One region of the Micromonospora sp. CA-246542 genome, then DNA from elsewhere that is predicted to be linked to it. Evidence: riboswitches for the same ligand, from Rfam matches in the RefSeq annotation. Region 1 holds a riboswitch; each other region holds the start of a gene.

Evidence for each region. A riboswitch is a leader RNA that binds a small molecule or an ion and turns the genes downstream of it on or off. The one in region 1 is predicted to bind S-adenosylmethionine.
Region 2: it holds a riboswitch for S-adenosylmethionine, as region 1 does, so the genes downstream of both, thrC (threonine synthase) here and ACQP0N_RS10835 (ABC transporter substrate-binding protein) in region 1, are expected to answer to the same signal.
Region 3: it holds a riboswitch for S-adenosylmethionine, as region 1 does, so the genes downstream of both, ACQP0N_RS30440 (aminotransferase class V-fold PLP-dependent enzyme) here and ACQP0N_RS10835 (ABC transporter substrate-binding protein) in region 1, are expected to answer to the same signal.

Annotation. Positions count from the first base shown of each region.
Region 1 covers NZ_CP192040.1:2,311,324-2,317,078, reverse strand. The annotation lists gene ACQP0N_RS10860 (mycothiol transferase) at 1-17, opposite strand, end outside; gene ACQP0N_RS10855 (2'-5' RNA ligase family protein) at 96-611, shown strand; gene ACQP0N_RS10850 (hypothetical protein) at 815-1,000, shown strand; gene corA (magnesium/cobalt transporter CorA) at 1,008-2,138, opposite strand; gene ACQP0N_RS10840 (amino acid transporter) at 2,273-4,279, shown strand; SAM riboswitch class IV at 4,390-4,501, shown strand; gene ACQP0N_RS10835 (ABC transporter substrate-binding protein) at 4,835-5,680, shown strand; gene ACQP0N_RS10830 (amino acid ABC transporter permease) at 5,720-5,755, shown strand, end outside.
Region 2 covers NZ_CP192040.1:6,556,054-6,561,808, reverse strand. The annotation lists gene ACQP0N_RS30535 (DoxX family protein) at 1-381, shown strand, start outside; gene ACQP0N_RS30530 (ArsR/SmtB family transcription factor) at 490-795, opposite strand; gene ACQP0N_RS30525 (DMT family transporter) at 887-1,855, shown strand; SAM riboswitch class I at 1,923-2,058, shown strand; gene thrC (threonine synthase) at 2,069-3,355, shown strand; gene ACQP0N_RS30515 (N-acetyltransferase family protein) at 3,592-4,611, shown strand; gene paaN (phenylacetic acid degradation protein PaaN) at 4,663-5,755, shown strand, end outside.
Region 3 covers NZ_CP192040.1:6,538,479-6,544,233, reverse strand. The annotation lists gene ACQP0N_RS30460 (FAD-binding oxidoreductase) at 1-1,133, opposite strand, end outside; gene ACQP0N_RS30455 (DUF4031 domain-containing protein) at 1,190-1,465, shown strand; gene ACQP0N_RS30450 (HD domain-containing protein) at 1,443-2,093, opposite strand; gene ACQP0N_RS30445 (FUSC family protein) at 2,201-3,436, shown strand; gene ACQP0N_RS30440 (aminotransferase class V-fold PLP-dependent enzyme) at 3,446-4,681, opposite strand; SAM riboswitch class IV at 4,761-4,881, opposite strand; gene ACQP0N_RS30435 (PrsW family intramembrane metalloprotease) at 4,905-5,755, shown strand, end outside.

The DNA.
Region 1 (5,755 bases):
AGGTCACTCACGTCCACGGGTACGCCTCCTGGTCGGTCTTGGATCACCGTACCGCCGGCCACCGACGGCCGAACCTCGGCCGCTACCGTGATCACGTGGTCGCCGCGCTGGAGCTGTATCTGGACCCGGACGCCACGCGGCGGATCCGGGTGCTGTGGGACGCCCTGGAGGCCGAGGGTGTGCAGAGCATGCGCTCGCTGCTCCAGCAGCGCCACCGCCCGCACGTGTCCCTCGCGGTGGCGCCCCGCTTCGACCCCGAGCAGGTCGCCGAGGCGCTGAGCGGAGCGGTCGTGGCGGCTCCGCTGCGCCTCGACTTCCAGCACGCCGGGCAGTTCGTCGGCCGGGTGCTGTGGCTCGGTCCGACGCCGACGGCGGAACTGCTGGCGCATCACCGGCTGGTGCACGACCGGCTCGCCGCCGCCGGCATCGAACTGGTCGAGCACTACCAGCCGGGGCGCTGGGTGCCGCACTGCACGCTGTCCATGCGGGTGCCGAACACGCTGATGGCCGCCGCGGTGCGCCGCTGTCTGGAGGTGCTGCCGCTGACGGCGACCGTGGTCGGCGCGGCGCTCACCGACCACGCCCGCGACATCGCCCACCCGCTGCGTTGAGCGGGTCCGACCGCGGGGCGAGTTGTCCGGTTTGGCGGGCCTGAGTCGGGAAACCGAAAACAGGGGGTGCGGACGCGGCACATCGTGGGATGGTTCGACGTGGATGCCGTACCGGTGGCGACCCGCGTGCGCGGGCCGCCCGGCCGGGCGCGCGGGGCACGCCGCGTCGCCCGCGACGGCTTCGACGAGGAGAGGCAGGGCCCATGCAGGCTCAGCGCAGGCCACCGCGGAGCGAGCGGAGCCAGACCAAGCACGACCGCACCGGCGGTGGCACGACCGGTGCCGCCACCCCGCTGACCATCTGGGCCGCCGCCGTGCTGCTCGGTCGCATCGGCGCCGGCGACGACGACCTCGAAGACGAGCGCCACATCCTGCGCGGCATCGAGTGAGCGTCGTTCACAGCCAGCCGCGGCGCTTGAATACCAGGTAGAGGGTGCCGCAGACCAGCACCATGAGCAGGAGCGCGAACAGGTAGCCGAAGCGCCAGTTCAACTCGGGCATGTGCACGAAGTTCATCCCGTACACCGTGCCGATCAGGGTGGGGGCGAACAGGATCGCGGCCCACGAGGAGACCTTCTTCAGCTCCTCGTTCTGCGCGTAGCTGGCCGCCGTGAGGCTGCGCATCTCCTCGTTCTGCTGCTGCGACACCAGGGTGGCGTTGACGGTGAGGATGTTTTGCAGCAGGTGCCGGAACCCGTCCACCCGCTCCACCACCTGGGTGAGGTGGTCGATGACGTCACGCAGGTAGCGGCGCAGCTCCTCGTCGGTGCCGTAGCTGCCGGCGCCGGCCGCCAGGGAGTCGAGCATGCCCAGCAGAGGGCGGGCGGCCCGCTGGAACTCGATGACCTCCCGGCTTAGCCCGTAGATGCGCCGGCTGGCGTTCGGGTCACCGCCGAACACCTGGGTCTCGATCTCGTCGATGTCGTTCTCCAACCCGGCGACCACCGGCGCGTACCCGTCGACGACCTGGTCCAGGATCGCGTACAGCACCGCCTCGGGACCCCGGGCGAGCATCGGCGCGTCGGCCTCCATGCGACGTCGTACCGCGGCCAGGTCGGGCGCCTCTCCATGCCGGACCGTGACCACGAAACCGGGCCCGATGAACAGGTGCAGCTCGGAGAACTCCACCTCCTCCCGCAGGTCGTCGTAGCGGGCGGCGCGCAGCACCACGAACAGGGTGTGCCCGTACCGTTCCAGCTTGGGCCGCTGGTGGGCGTTGATCGCGTCCTCCACCGCCAGGTCGTGCAGACGGAACTCGCGCGCCAGCGAGGAGATCTGGTCGATGTCGGGCCGGTACAACCCGATCCAGGCCATCGCGTGCTCCTGCGTCTGCAGGCAGGCGTACGTCTCGGCGAGACCGGCCGGTGAGGCGAACCGGTGTCCCCGGATGTAGACGGCGCTGTCCACCAGACGGCCGGCGGACGGGCTCCCCGGCTGCGCGGGCGGGACAGCACCGACCCGGGCCTCGTGCTCGTCGAGCTGGCGGCCGAAGCCGTCGCCCCGGCGGAAGCGGCGGCCACCAACCACGAGCCCGCTCCCCTCCCGGCGCTGCCCGGCCCGGGGTTCGGGACGGGGGCGCTGCTTCCCCGGTGCTTCCGACCCGAAACCCGAGGCCCGGGGCCGGTGCTCCCGAAGAACGGTTTCCGCACACCGCCGGACGGATGTCGACCACACGGCGGATACTCGCGGTGACCATGGGCGGGACGGGGGTGACGCCGGTGGAGGTGGACAGGCGTGCCGGCCGGCGGACCGACCGGGTACGGCGCTGGCTGCTCGCCGACGAGTCGCAGCAGCCCGTGCCGCAGGGCCCCGGCGGCCGCCCACCCGAGCAGCGGCACCACCCGTGGTGGAAGGTGATGTGCCTGACCGGCGTCGACTACTTCTCGACGCTGGGCTACCAGCCGGGGATCGCGGCGCTGGCCGCCGGGGCGCTCTCCCCGGTGGCGACCCTGGTGCTGGTGCTGGTCACACTGCTGGGCGCGTTGCCCGTCTACCGGCGGGTGGCGGTGGAGAGCCCGCACGGCGAGGGCTCGATCGCAATGCTCGTACGCCTGCTCAGCTACTGGCCGGGCAAGCTGTTCGTGCTGGTGCTGCTGGGTTTCGCGGCCACCGACTTCATCATCACCATCACCCTGTCCGCGGCCGACGCGACCGCCCACCTCGACGAGAACCCGTTCCTGCCCAGCGGCCTCAAGGGTCACGAGGTCGCCGTCACGCTGCTGCTGGTGGCGCTGCTCGGCGCGGTGTTCCTCAAGGGATTCGGCGAGGCCATCGGGATCGCCGTCGTCCTGGTCGCGGTCTACCTGTCGCTGAACGCGGTGGTGATCGCCGACGCGCTGTGGCGGGTGGTGAGTCATCCCAGCGCGGTCGGGGACTGGACGAACGCCCTGACCACCGGACACGGGGATCCCCTGATGGTGGTCGCGCTGTCCCTGCTCGTGTTCCCGAAGCTGGCGCTGGGCCTGTCCGGGTTCGAGACCGGGGTGGCGGTGATGCCGCACATCCGAGGAGACCGCAAGGACTCGGAGGACCGGCCACTGGGGCGTATCCGGGGAGCGCGGCGGCTACTCACCACCGCCGCCGCGACGATGAGCGTCTTCCTGATCACCAGCAGCGTGACCACCACCGTGCTGATCCCGCCCGAGGCCTTCCAGCCGGGCGGGGCCGCCAACGGTCGGGCGTTGGCCTACCTGGCCCACCAGCACCTCGGCGGAGTGTTCGGCACCGTCTACGACCTCTCCACCATCGCGATCCTCTGGTTCGCCGGGGCGTCCGCGATGGCTGGGCTGCTCAACCTCGTACCCCGGTATCTCCCCCGCTACGGCATGGCGCCGACGTGGGCCCGCGCGGTCCGGCCGCTGGTCCTGGTCTTCACCGGCGTGGCGTTCCTGATCACGATCATTTTCTCCGCCAGCGTCGACGCGCAGGGCGGCGCGTACGCCACCGGGGTCCTGGTGTTGATCACCTCGGCGGCGACGGCGGTGACGCTCGCGGCGCGGCGGCGGCGTCAGCGCGGTCGCACGGTCGCGTTCGGGATCATCGCGGTGGTGTTCGTCTACACCACCGTGGCGAACGTGGTGGAGCGTCCCGACGGCGTCAAGATCGCCGCCTGTTTCATCGGCGCGATGATCCTGGTGTCGGCGCTGTCGCGGGTGATGCGGGCGTTCGAGCTGCGGGTCGACCACGTCCAGCTCGACGAGCTGGCGAGCGCGATGATCGGCGAGCGCTCCGGACGCCGCATCCGCCTGGTCGCGCACGAGCCGGAGCGCCGCGACCTCGCGGAGTACCGCGACAAGCTGGCCCAGACCATGGCGGACAACGACTTCCCCGACGACAGCGACGTGATCTTCGTCGAGGTCCGGGTCACCGATCCGTCGGACTTCGAGACGGGGTTGCTGGTCCGCGGCAGCGTGGCGCACGACCGTTTCCCGGTGCTCAGCCTGGCCAGCTCCTCGGTGCCCAACGCGCTGGCCGCGCTGCTGCTGGAGATCCGCGACCGCAGCACGCGCCGCCCCCACATCTACTTCGAGTGGACCGAGGGCGGCCCGGCCCGCAACGTGCTGCGTTACCTGGCGTTCGGGCAGGGCGAGATCGCCTCGGTGACCCGGGAGATCCTGCGCCGTCAGGAGCCGGACCAGACTCGCCGGCCCCACGTGCACGCCGGTTGACCGGCTCGTCGAGCGCGGGCCGGTGCCGGTGCCGGTGCCGGTGCCGGTGCCGGTGAGCGTGGTCATATCGGCTGGACGACCGACCGGTGGCTGCTGCTAGCCTCGGCGCAGGTCATGAGCGCCAGCGCGAAGCCCCGGCTCGCTGGCCGGCAACCCTCCTCCGCGGTGGGGTGCCCCGGGTGAAGACCAGGCACCGGCGGGACGTCGGTGCAAGCGTGGCCTGGCACCCAGGTCAGCACCAAGACCCGGGAGACCGCATGCACATCCTCAGCCCCACGCCACCGGCCAGCCGGCGTACGCCGGCCCTGACCCGGCGTCGCCACGTGGACCTGATGCGAATGCGCAGCGCGGCGTGTACCGCCGCCTAAAGCGCTAACCCACCCTCCCCGCCCCACCCGCCCAACCCTCCCGACCCTTCTTCGTGTCGATCATGAAGTTGTTGCCCGCCCGACCGGCGTGTCGTGGCAACAACTTCATGATCGACGGGGTCGACGCATCCCATTGGAGTTAGATATGCGTATCTTTTCCCGTTTTGTTCTTGTTGGGGTTTCCTTGTTGACCGTTGGGGCTCTGGGGGCCTGCGGTGGTGGCGGGGGTGACTCTTCGGGGGGTGGCGGCGGAAACCCGTACGGCCTGGCGCAGCCGGGTGTGCTGCGGGCCGGCACGCTGACCGACGCCCCGCCCAACGTGTACCTCAAGGACGGCAAGTTCACCGGCTTCGACAACGACCTGCTGACCGCCGTGGCCGGCAAGCTCGGCCTGAAGGTGGAGTTCGTCGGCACCGACTTCTCCGCGCTGCTGTCCCAGGTCAACAACCACAAGTTCGACGTCGGCAGCTCCTCGATCACCATCACCGAGGCGCGCAAGAAGACCGTCGACTTCGGCAACGGGTACGACTTCGGCTACTTCGGGCTGGACGTGCCGGCCGGCTCGCCGATCAAGGGGTTCGACCAGCTCACCGGCAAGCGTGTCGTGGTGGTGCAGGGCACCGTCCAGGACGACTACGCCACCGGCGAGCAGCTCGACCCGGTTCGCGTGCCGGACTACAACGGAGCGATCAACCAACTCAAGGCGGGGACGGCCGACGCCTGGATCGCACCGGCCGAGATCGGCGAGAAGTCCGCCACCGACAGCAACGGCAAGATCACCGTGGCGGCCAAGCAGCTCAGCCCGGCACCGACCGCGTACGCCGTCGCCAAGGGCAGCGACAAGCTGCGCGAGGCGCTGAACAAGGCCCTCGACGAGGTCATCGCCGACGGCACCTGGAGCCGGTTGCAGGCGCAGTACTACCCGGGCCGGCCGATCCCGGCGGACTTCAAGCCGGGCAGCGGCAAGGCGGCAGCCCCGGCCACGCCGTCCGGGTCGGCGCAACCGTCCGCGTCCGCGTCGGCCGCGTCCTGACCTGGTGACGAGCGAGCAGGGCGGCAGGAGAGGCGAACGATGGATCCGTTGAGCACCCTCTGGGACACGTTCTTC
Region 2 (5,755 bases), 2.8 Mb from region 1:
TTCACGCTGCACGGCCTCTCGTCGGTCTTCGGGTTGTTCGGCGGCAACCCGATGACCGGCAAGGCGGTACCGCTCGGCACCTGGCCGGGCTGGTGGGCCGCCCTGATCCAGCTCATCTGCGGCGCGCTGGTGCTGGTCGGACTCTTCGCCCGACCCGCCGCGCTTGTCGCGTCCGGCTCGATGGCGTACGCCTACTTCGTCGTGCACCAGCCGGACGACCTGCTGCCGCTGCGCAACGGCGGTGAGCTGGCAGCCCTCTTCTGCTGGTCGTTCCTGCTGGTCGCGACGCTCGGCGCGGGCCCGTGGGCGCTCGACTCGGTGCTCTTCAAGCGGCGTGCCGAGGTGCCGTCGATGGCCGAGCCCAGCCCGGTCAACGCCTGACCGACCCGTAACGCGCGTCGCCGGAGCCTCGGCGTGTCGGCTCCGGCGACGCGTGCGCGGACGGGTCAGCCAAAGGGCGTGGACAGGTCAGTCAAGGGCGTGGACGGGTCAGGCCGCAGGGCGGGGAGTGAGGACCGCGTCCAGGAGGCCGGGGTAGAGCTTGTCCACCTCGTCGCGGCGCAGGCGGACCAGGCGGCTCGTGCCGGCGGCCCGGGTGCGCGTCAGGCCGGCCTCGCGCAGCACCTTGAGGTGGTGGCTGCGGGTCGCCTTCGAGACGCCGAAGTCGAAGCTGCCGCAGGCCGCCTCGCCGCCCTCGGCGAGCGCCCGGACGATCTGCAACCGCACGTCATCGGCGAGCGCGGCCAGTACGGCGGTGACCGGTACGGCGGTCAGGTCGGGTTCGTGCGGCTCCATGTGACCAGTCTAACCCTTGTTCGACAACGATCGAACAACACCCTAAGGTCGGTGTCGTTGGTTCGAAGATACTCGAACATTGGAGCTGACGATGCGATCCCGCGCCGCCGCCTACCCGCTGCTCGCCGCGCTCGCCTGGGGTGCGATGTTCCCGATCCTGGCCACCGCGCTGGCGAGGGTCGACCCGCTCAACCTGACCACCGCCCGCTATCTGTTCGCCGCCGTCATCCTGGTCGGCATCCTGCTGCTCCGCGAGGGGTCTGCCGCGCTGCGCCTCGGCGGTCGGGGAGTCGAGGTGGTGGTGCTGGGTGTCGTCGGCTTCGCCGGCTTCAACCTGCTCACCAACCTGGCCCTCGAACACGCCGCCCCGCAGCAGATCTCCCTGTTCGTCGCGACCACCCCGATCATCACCCAACTGGTCCGGTGGGCCCGGGACGGCGTACGGCCGAAGCCTGCCCTGCTGGCCCTCTCCCTGGTGGCGCTCCTCGGCGTCGGACTGGTGATCACGCGCGGGAGCCTGGCCGGGCTCGGCCAGTTCGGTCTCGGCGGCCTCATGATGATCGGCGCGGTGCTCGGCTGGGCCATCTACACCCACGGCGCGACCCGGTTCGGCGCGTGGTCGCCGCTGCGCTTCACCACGCTGACCGCGCTCGCCGGCACGGCCGCCATGCTGGTCGCGAGCATCGGCGCCGACGCCGTCGGGTGGCAGCACGCGCCGGCCGCCGCCGACCTGGTGGCGGTCACCCCACAACTGGCGTACGCCGTGCTCGTCGCCGCCGTCGTCGCGGTGCTGGCCTGGAACACCGGTGTGCAGCGGCTGGGCGCGGCCAACGCCGCCCTGTTCATGAACCTCGTCCCGGTGACCACGTTCGTCGTGCAGATCGCCCGTGGCTACCGGCCGGACGGAGTCGAACTGGTCGGCGCGGCGATCACCATCGCCGCCCTGGTCGCCGCGAACCTCGCGGCGCGCACCCGGCCCCGGCCCTCGTCGCCGCCCCAGTCGACGGCGGTCACCGATCCCGTCGCGGTGGTCGACCCGGTGGCGATGGCCGCCCGCTGACCCACTGGCTGGGATGCCCGGTGGAGGCGCCGGGCAACGTTGCCTAGACTCGACGGCACAACTGCATACCTCATCCAGAGGGGCTGAGGGATACGGCCCGACGACGCCCCGGCAACCACCCCGCGCGCTCACCGCTGAGCGACCCGTGGGGCAGGTGCCAATTCCGTCCCCGCCGCACCGTGCGATGCGGGGAAAGATGAGAGGACTCTCGACATGACGTCGACGCTCGCCGCCTCCGGCATCGACACCTCCGCCAGCCCCGCCCGGGCCCTCGTCTGCCGCGCCTGTTCGGCCCGCTACCCGCTCGCCGCCCAGCACGCCTGTTACGAGTGTTTCGGCCCGCTGGAAGTCGACTACGACACCGCGGCCCTCGCCACGGTCACCCGCGAGCAGATCGAGGCCGGCCCGAACAACATCTGGCGGTACGCCGCGCTGCTGCCCGCCGGGCAGGACCCGGCCAGCCGGGTCACCCTCGACCCGGGGCTGACCCCGCTGGTGGCGGCGCCGCACCTCGCCGCCGAGCTGGGCATCACCGCGCCGCTCTGGGTCAAGGACGACAGCGCCAACCCGACCCACTCGTTCAAGGACCGGGTCGTCTCGGTGGCGCTGACCGCCGCGAAGGCGCTCGGGTTCAGCCGGTTCGCCTGCGCCTCCACCGGCAACCTGGCCAACTCGGTGGCCGCGCACGCCGCCCGCGCCGGCGTGCCCTCGATCGTCTTCATCCCCTGCGACCTGGAGCAGGGCAAGGTCATCACCACCGCCGTGTACGGCGGCGAACTGGTCGCCATCGACGGCTCGTACGACGACGTCAACCGGCTCTGCGGCGAGCTGGTGGAGACCGACGAGTTCGAGGACACGGCGTTCGTCAACGTGAACGTCCGGCCGTACTACGCGGAAGGCTCCAAGACCCTCGGGTACGAGGTGGCCGAGCAGCTCGGCTGGCGCATCCCCGCCCAGGTGGTCATCCCGATGGCCAGCGGCGAACTGCTCACCAAGATTGACAAGGCCTTCTCCGAGCTGGTCGAGATCGGCCTGGTCGAGGCCCCGGCGGGCGGCTGGAAGGTGTTCGGGGCGCAGTCGGCCGGCTGCAACCCGATCGCGACGGCCCTGCACGCCGACACCGACACGATCATCCCGGTCAAGCCCACCGGCATCGCCAAGTCGCTGAACATCGGCGACCCGGCCGCTGGCCTCTACGCCCTGGAGGCGGTGCGCCGCACCGGCGGGTGGATGGAGTACGCCGACGACGACGAGATCCGCGCCGGCATCCGCGACCTGGCCCGTACCACCGGGGTGTTCGCCGAGACGGCGGGCGGCGTCACCGCGGCGGTGCTGCGCAAGCTGGTCGAGTCCGGCCGGCTCGACCCCACGGCGGAGACGGTCATCTTCAACACCGGCGAAGGTCTGAAGACGATCGACGCGGTCGCCGCCCAGGTCGGCCCCACCCACCAGATCAAGCCGTCCCTGCGTGCCGCCCGCGACGCCGGTCTACTCGGCTGAATCCACCGGGTGACTGGATTTTCGCTGTGAGTGTGGAAAACCCGCCGCTCAGGACTTGACGGCAGGAACCGGACGGCGCAAGATGCTCCGTGCGGGAGGGCATTTCGCCGAAGACTTTTGAAGTTCTTGCGACCCAACGCCGGAGGCGTTGTGCGAATGTCCCTCCCGACCACGTCCGACAGGGCCAGCGAAAATTCGCTGGCCCTGTCGCTTTTGCACCTGCCAGGCTCGCCCGCATGAGCATCACGATCGCGCCGTTCGACGGCACCGACCGGACCGCGGTCGACGAGGCGTACCGGATCGGAGCGGCGGCCACCGAGGCCGACCTGCCCGACTTCCCGCCGTCCTGCCGGCAACGCTTCGACGCCCAATTTCACACCCCGATGCCCGGCACCCGCTCCCTCTGGGCGCTGGCCCGACTGGACGGGGTGCCCGCCGGTTACCTTCAGCTCGACCTGCCGCAGCTCGACAACCCCGACAACGCCACCGCCGAGCTGACGGTCCGTCCGGACCTGCGCCGCCGGGGCGTCGGCCGGGCCCTGCACGAGTACGGGGTACGCCTGCTGCGCCAGCACGGCCGCAAGCGGGTCGTCGCCATGGCTGTCGCCGCGCTACCCGGCGGTCCGGCCCGACCGGTGGCGGGCGCGGCGTTCGCCACCGCGATGGGGGCGCACTCCGCGCTGGCCGAGGTGCGCCGCCGGCTGGACATCGCCGACATCGACCGGGTCGCGCTGCGAGCGGCGCTGGCCGAGGCTAAACCCCACGCCGAGGGATACCAGGCCGTCACCTGGCAGGGGCCCACCCCGCCGGAGTACCTAACGGACATCGCCTACCTGGACGGCCGGCTGCTGATGGACGCGCCCATGGGCGACGTGCAGTGGGAGCCGGAGCAGGTCGACGCCGAGCGCATCCGGGGCAACGAACGCGCCCTGGACGCCCGGGGTCGACGGCGCTACCACCTCGCCATGCGACACGAGGCGTCCGGCCGGTTGGTCGCCTGGACCCTGCTCGACGTGGGCGCCTCCACGGACTGGCATTCGTACCAGCAGATCACCCTCGTCGACCCGGCCCACCGTGGTCACCGGCTGGGCCTCATCGCCAAGGCCGAGAACCTGCACCACCTGCTGACCCACGAGCCCGCCGTACGCGTCATCGACACCTGGAACGCGGCGAGCAACAGCTACATGGTGGCGATCAACGAGCAGCTCGGGTTCCGCCCGGTGGACGCCTGGGACAACTGGCAGCTCACCCTCTGACGGGTATCCGCCGCTACTGTTCGCGGAGCTCCGTCATGCATGATGGCGGGCATGACGGAGACCCCGCATCCCCTGTACGACAGGCACGCCGACACCCTCAACCGTGCGCTGACCGCGATCACGGAGCGGGGCTACTGGTCCGCCTATCCCGAGTCCCCCAGCCCCCGGGTGTACGGCGAGACCGCCGCCGCCGACGGCAAGGCCGCCTTCGAGGCGTACCTCGGTGCTGACTTTCCCCTCGACCAGCCCGCCGCTGGCGAGCGGATCGCCACCGAGACGAGCCCGTTCGGCGTCGACCTGGCGGTGCGGTACCCGCACGCTGGCACCGACGAGTTGGTCGCCGCCGCGTGCGCCGCGCTGCCGGCCTGGCGCGACGCCGGCCCGCAGGCCCGCGTCGGCGTCTGCCTGGAGATCCTCGACCGGCTGCACAAGCACATCTTCGAGCTGGCCAACGCGGTGCAGTTCACCAGCGGGCAGGCGTTCGTGATGGCCTTCCAGGCCGGTGGCGCGCACGCGCTGGACCGGGCGCTGGAGGCGCTGGCGTACGCGTACGCCGAGATGACCCGGCACCCGGGCACGGCCGGCTGGGAGAAGGCCGCCGGCAAGGGTGACCCGCTGCGGATGATCAAGACGTTCCACGTGGTCCCGCGTGGCGTGGCGCTGGTGATCGGGTGCAACACCTTCCCGACCTGGAACTCGTACCCCGGGCTGTTCGCGTCGCTGGTCACCGGCAACCCGGTGATCGTGAAGCCGCACCCGCGCGCGGTGCTGCCGCTGGCGATCACCGTGAAGTACGCCCGGGAGGTGCTGGCCGAGGCCGGCTTCGACCCGAACCTGGTCCTGCTGGCGGCCGAGGCCCCCGGTGAGAAGCTCGCCAGCGACCTGGCCCTGCACCGGGCCGTCAAGATCGTCGACTTCACCGGTTCCACCGAGTACGGCGACTGGCTGGAGACGCACGCCCGGCAGGCGTCGGTCTACACCGAGAAGGCCGGCCTGAACACGGTCGTCATCGACTCCACCGACGACTTCGCCGGTATGTGCCGCAACCTCGGGTTCACGCTGACCCTCTACAGCGGGCAGATGTGCACCGCCTCGCAGAACATCCTCATCCCGGCCGGCGGCATCGAGACCGACCAGGGGCACA
Region 3 (5,755 bases), 2.8 Mb from region 1:
ACCACGCCGATCGGCACCTCGCACTCCGCCGCGATCCGGGCCACCCCGTCGAGCAGCGCGGCGAGCGCACCGCGCGGCACCGCCACGTCGTCGATCACCAGACCGCCGCTGCCCCCGGGGTGGGTGTCGGCGGCGAACTTCTCCATCGCCGGATGGGCCAGCCGGCGGGCCTGCAACAACGCCGCCGCCTCCAGCGCGTCGGTGGCCGCGTAGACCTCCTCGGCGCCGGCGGCCTCGCACACCTGCGCCACGGCGGCCAGGTCGTCGGCGGCCCGATCACCGGTGTCGGCGGCGGCCAGCAGCAGGGCCTGCGCGTCGGTCCGCAGACCCATCGGCCGGTACGCCTCGATCGCCCGCAGGTGGGTCTGGTCGAGCAACTCCAACAGGCTGGGGGTGAGGCCCCGCGCGGCGATCTGGGCCACCGCCGTGCCCGCCGTCGCGGTGGATCCGAAGACCGCCACCAGGGTCAACGAGTCGGCCGGGGCGGGCCGTAGCGCCACGGTCACCTCGGTGATCACGCCGAGCGTGCCCTCCGAGCCGACGAAGAGCCGCGTCAGGTCGTAGCCCGCCACCCCCTTGGCGGTACGCCGGCCGGTGCGCAGCACCTCCCCGGAGGCGAGCACCACCTCCAGGCCCAGCACGTACTCGGTGGTCACGCCGTACTTCACGCAGCACATCCCGCCCGCGTTGGTGGCCACGTTGCCGCCGATCGTGGACGACTCCCAGGAACCGGGGTCCGGCGGGTACCAGAGACCCTGCTTCGCGACGGCCGCCGCGAGCGCGGCGTTGACGACGCCCGGCTGGACGACCGCGATGCGGCCCACCGGATCGATCTCCCGGATCTCGTCCATCGCGACGGTGCTGAGCACCACCGAGCCGTCCACCGCGTTCGCCGCGCCGGCCAGCCCGGTTCGCGCGCCCTGCGGCACGACCGGTACGCCGTGCCGGGCCGCCGCCCGGACCACCGCGACCACCTGCTCGGTGGTCCGGGGACGGGTCACCACGAGGGGTACGCCGGCGGCGCAGAGGTCGGCTTCGTCGCGCTGGTGCACGCGCAGCAGGTCCGGGTCGGTGAGGACGGCGTTCTCGCCCAGCGCGGCGCGCAGGTCGTCGAGGAGTCCGGTGGGGGCCATGCCGCCGAGGCTAAGCCGTGTGTCAGCGGTCATCAACGCGGGTTAACTTTGGCGACATGCTCTACCTGGACCGGCCTGCCTGGCCGTGGCGCGGTCGGCTCTGGTCGCACCTGATCAGCGATGTCTCCTACGCCGAGTTGCACGCCTTCGCGGAGGCGTTGGGGGCACCCCGGCGCGGTTTCGACCGGGACCACTACGACATTCCGGCCGACCGGTTCGCGGCGGCGGTGTGGCTCGGCGCCCGGGTGGTGCCGAGCCGGGAACTGGTCCGGCTGCTGCGCGACGCCGGGCTGCGCCGCCCGAAGCACCTCAGCGGTTTGTCGGCCCGGTGAGAGTTGCCAGCTCACGACGAAGATTGTCGCGGGCCGAAGCCTCCCACCTTCGCGCCAGCGGCGGCAGCCGGAACAGCGCGGGCAGTTCCAGCAGCCCGGTGAGGACGCTGGCCCGACCGCTGCGGAAGGCCGGGTCGGGCACGTGCGCGTACTCCCGTCTGATGGCCGCCGCGTAGCGGTCGTAGGCGGCCGGCGGACCGGCCAGCACGGCGAGGTCGGCGTCGCAGAGCAGTGCGCCGTCGTGGTCGTCCGCCGTCACCCGGTGCCCGGCGGTGAGCAGGACCAGCCGACGGACCTCGGCCACCGCGGGTTCGGGCACCCCGAGCCCGGTGAGCAGGCTCCCGGCCAGGTCCGCGCTGTCCCGTTCGTTGGCGTCACCGGCGGCCCGTGGGTCGTAGACCGCGTCGTGGCACCAGGCGGCCAACCGGACCAGGTCGGGCCGTTCGGCCAGCCCGGCATGGCGGTCCACCACATCGAGTACGGCGGCCAGGTGCGGGACGGTGTGGTAGTGCCGGTGCGGCTCCCGCCAGCGGGCCAGCAGCCGCTCACCGGCCAGAGTCGCGTGCTCGTCCGGCTTCGCACCGGCGGCGCGGACCGCCGCCCGCCACCGTTCCAGCAGATCGGCCACCGTCCGAGTCTGCCGCATTCGCCCGCACCGCACGTCGGCGGGAGGATTCAGCGGGTCTGCCACGGGTAGTCGCGCCCATGGCGGCGGCCCGGGACAAGAGATCTCCGATGGTGCGGCGTGCGCCGCTGCGCGACGGACTGGTGGACGTCGACGGAGCGCGCATCGCCGAGGCCACCGAGCAGCTCAAGCACCGCAGCCGGGCCACCCTGCACGACCGGCTGCACCGGGTACGGATGGCCGGGGGGCTCGCCGTCCAGGCCGGGTTGGCGGCCGGCCTGGCGTACCTCGTCTCGCACAAGGTGCTCGGAAACCCGCAACCGGTCTTCGCGCCGATCTCGGCGGTCGGCACGCTGGCCGCGTCGGTGGGTCAGCGGTTCCGCCGGACCGTGGAGCTGATCGTCGGGGTGGGCGTCGGGGTGTTCGTCGGCGATCTGCTGATCTACTTCCTCGGCACCGGCGCGTGGCAGCTCGGCCTGGTGGTCACCGTCGCGATCCTGCTCACCATCTTCGCCGGGGCGAGCGTGGCCATCGTCATCCAGGCGGCGGCCACGGCGGTGCTGATCGTGACGCTGAGCCCGTCCACCCAGAATCTGGAGATCCCCCGCTTCGTCGACGCGTTCCTCGGCGGCGGCGTCGCGTTGCTGGTGACGGCGGTGCTGCTGCCGCTGAACCCGCTCCGGGTGATCAACCGGGCCGCCCGGCCGGCGCTGGACCTGCTCGCGGCGCAGCTCGACGCCACCGCCGACGGCCTGCGCTCCCGGGACCGCGCGACCATCCAGCGGGCGCTGGAACGGCTGCGCAACAACAAGGACGAGCTGGCCACCCTGAGCGAGGCGATCGAGGGCGCCAAGGAGACCGCCACCCTGTCGCCGGCCCGCTGGCACCGCCGCGACGAGCTGGTCCACTACGCGGAGGCGGCCGACCCGATCGACCGGGCGATGCGCAACTCCGGCACCCTGATCCGCCGGTCCGTCACCCTGATCGAGGACGACGAGCCGGTGCCCGACCCCATGCCGGACGCGATCGGTCACCTCGCCGAGTCGGTCCGGCTGCTCAAACACGAGTTCGCGGCGGGGGAGGAGCCGCAGCAGGCGCGGGAGCGGTCGCTGCGGGCCGTCAGCGAGGCCGGCCGGGCGTACGGGGATGGGGTCGGCTTCTCCGGCAGCGTGGTGATCGCCCAGATCCGTACCACGGCCAGCGACCTCCTGGTGGCCTCCGGCATCGAGCAGGAGGAGGCGAACCGCTGCATCCGCACCTCCTTCGGGGACCAGGAGCGGCCGGTGGGTGAACCCGCCGAGCCGGGCGACGCCCCGAAGCCACCCACCGCCCCGCCGGTCGGCTGAGAACGCGCCTCAGGCCAGCTCGGCGAGCGCCGCGAGCAGCCGATCCACCTGGGCGGGGGTGCTGCCCAGACCGATGCTGGCACGCAGCGCGGTCGGCGGAAGATCCCTCCGGCCGGTACGCGTGGCGGCCTCGTCGAGCAGCCGCCGGGCCAGCGGGTGGGCGCAGAACAACCCGTCCCGTACGCCGATGTGGTGCTCGGCCGCGAGCCGGGCGGCCACCGTGGCCGAGTCCTGACCGGCGACCACGAAGGACACGATGCCGACCCGGGGCGCGTCCGGGCCGAAGGTCCGCAACTCCACGACGTGCGGCAGGGCCGCGAGGCCGGCACGCAGCCGGGCCAGCAACGCCTGCTCGCGGGCGGCGAGCGCGACCCGGTCGGCGTCGGTCAACGCCGCGCACACCGCCGCCAGCGCCACCGCGCCGAGCAGGTTCGGGGTGCCGCCCTCGTGCCGGGCCGGACCGGTCGCCCAGGTCACGTCGTGGGTGGCCGGCCCGACACGGCTGGTGGCCCCTCCGCCGGCCAGGTACGGCGGGGCCGCGTCCAGCCAGTCCGCCCGGCCGACGAGCACACCCGCGCCGAACGGGGCGTAGAGCTTGTGGCCGGAGACGGCCAGGTAGTCCACGTCGAGCGCGCGCCTGTCGACCGGGGCGTGCGGGGCCAGCTGCGCCGCGTCGAGGACGATCCGGGCGCCGTGCCGGTGGGCCACCCGGGCGAGGTCGGCGACCGGCCACAGCTCACCGGTCACGTTGCTCGCCCCGGTCACCGCGACCAGCACCGGCAGCGCGGGGTTGCTGTCGCGGCGCAGCTCGGTCAGCGCGGCGGCGAGGTCGCGTACCGCCCCGGCCGGGTTGGCGGGCACCGGCAGGCGTACCGAGCCGCGCGGCCAGGGCAGCAGGTTCGCGTGGTGCTCACCGGCGAAGGTGACCACCGTCGTGCCGGCCGGCAACGACCGGGCCAGCAGGTTGAGCGCGTCCGTGGTGTTGCGGGTGAAGACGACGTGGTCGTCCGCGCCCGCGCCGAAGAAGTCGCCGACCGTCTGCCGGGCCCGCTCGTAGGCCAGCGTGCAGCGCCGCGACAGCGCGCCCGCGCCCCGGTGCACGCTGGCGTACCAGGGCAGCAGTTCGGTGACCGCGTCGGCCGCGGCCCGCGCGCAGGGCGCGGTGGCCGCGTAGTCGAGGTTGATCTCGCCGGGTACGCCGAGCACGTCGAGCGCCGCCGACGGCGGAGACGCGAGAGCGGGCAGGCTGGGCAGCGAGGGTACGAGAGTGACGGACACGCCGGAACCTCCGGGGTCAGGGACCCCGGGTGTGGCATCGGGACGGGGTCCGCGCTTGCCCAGCACGCCGATCGGGCTGGGCCCGGTCATCACCCGGGGCACCCCACCGCGAACTCGACGAGGGTTGCCGGCCAGCAAGCCGGGGCTTGACGCTGGCGCTCGTGACCTGCCGGCAGCATAGCGGCTGTGGATGCGGCCGAACCAGCCGGCGGGGGATGGCTACGCTGACCGCATGGCCGACACCCCGCCCGGTGCACCCCTGCCGTCGCCGCCGCACCCGCCCGCGGCCCCGCCCGCCGGCACGTCACCCGGGATGCCGCCGCGCCGCTTCGGCTGGCTGCGGTTCCTGGTGCTGGCCGGGGTGGTGCTGCTCATCGCCGCGTGCGCGGTCTTCATGGTCATCCGCCTCGGTCAGTCGCTGGGCCTACAGGCGCTGCTGGTCGGGGTGGGCGCCGCGATCCTGCCGGTGCCGGTGCTGGTCGCCTGCTTCCTCTGGCTCGACCGGTACGAGCCGGAACCCCTGAAATACCTGATCTTCTGCTTCGCCTGGGGCGCGTTCGTCTCCACCGCCGCCTCGCTGAACGTGAACGAGTTCGCCGCCGGACGGTTCGCCGACTGGGGACTGCCGGACGCGCTGACCGCCGTGCTGGTGGCGCCGTTCATCGAGGAGCTGACCAAGGCGCTCGGCCCGATCCTGCTGCTGGTGTTCCGGCGTCGGGAGTGGTCCGGGATCACCGACGGCCTGGTCTACTGCGGGCTCTCCGCGGTCGGCTTCGCCATGGTGGAGAACATCCTCTACCTGGGCGGGTACGGCTACGCGGCTGGCGCCGACCGGTACGGCCCGGCGACCGGCACCCAGCAGGTGATCGCCATCTTCATCGTGCGGATCCTCCTGTTCGGGTTCGCCCATCCCCTCTTCACCTCGATGACCGGCCTGGGTCTCGGCGTCGCCTCCCGGAGCGCCGACCGGCGGGTCCGGGTGCTCGCCCCGATCGCCGGCCTGCTGCTGGCGATGATGCTGCACGGCACCTGGAACCTGCT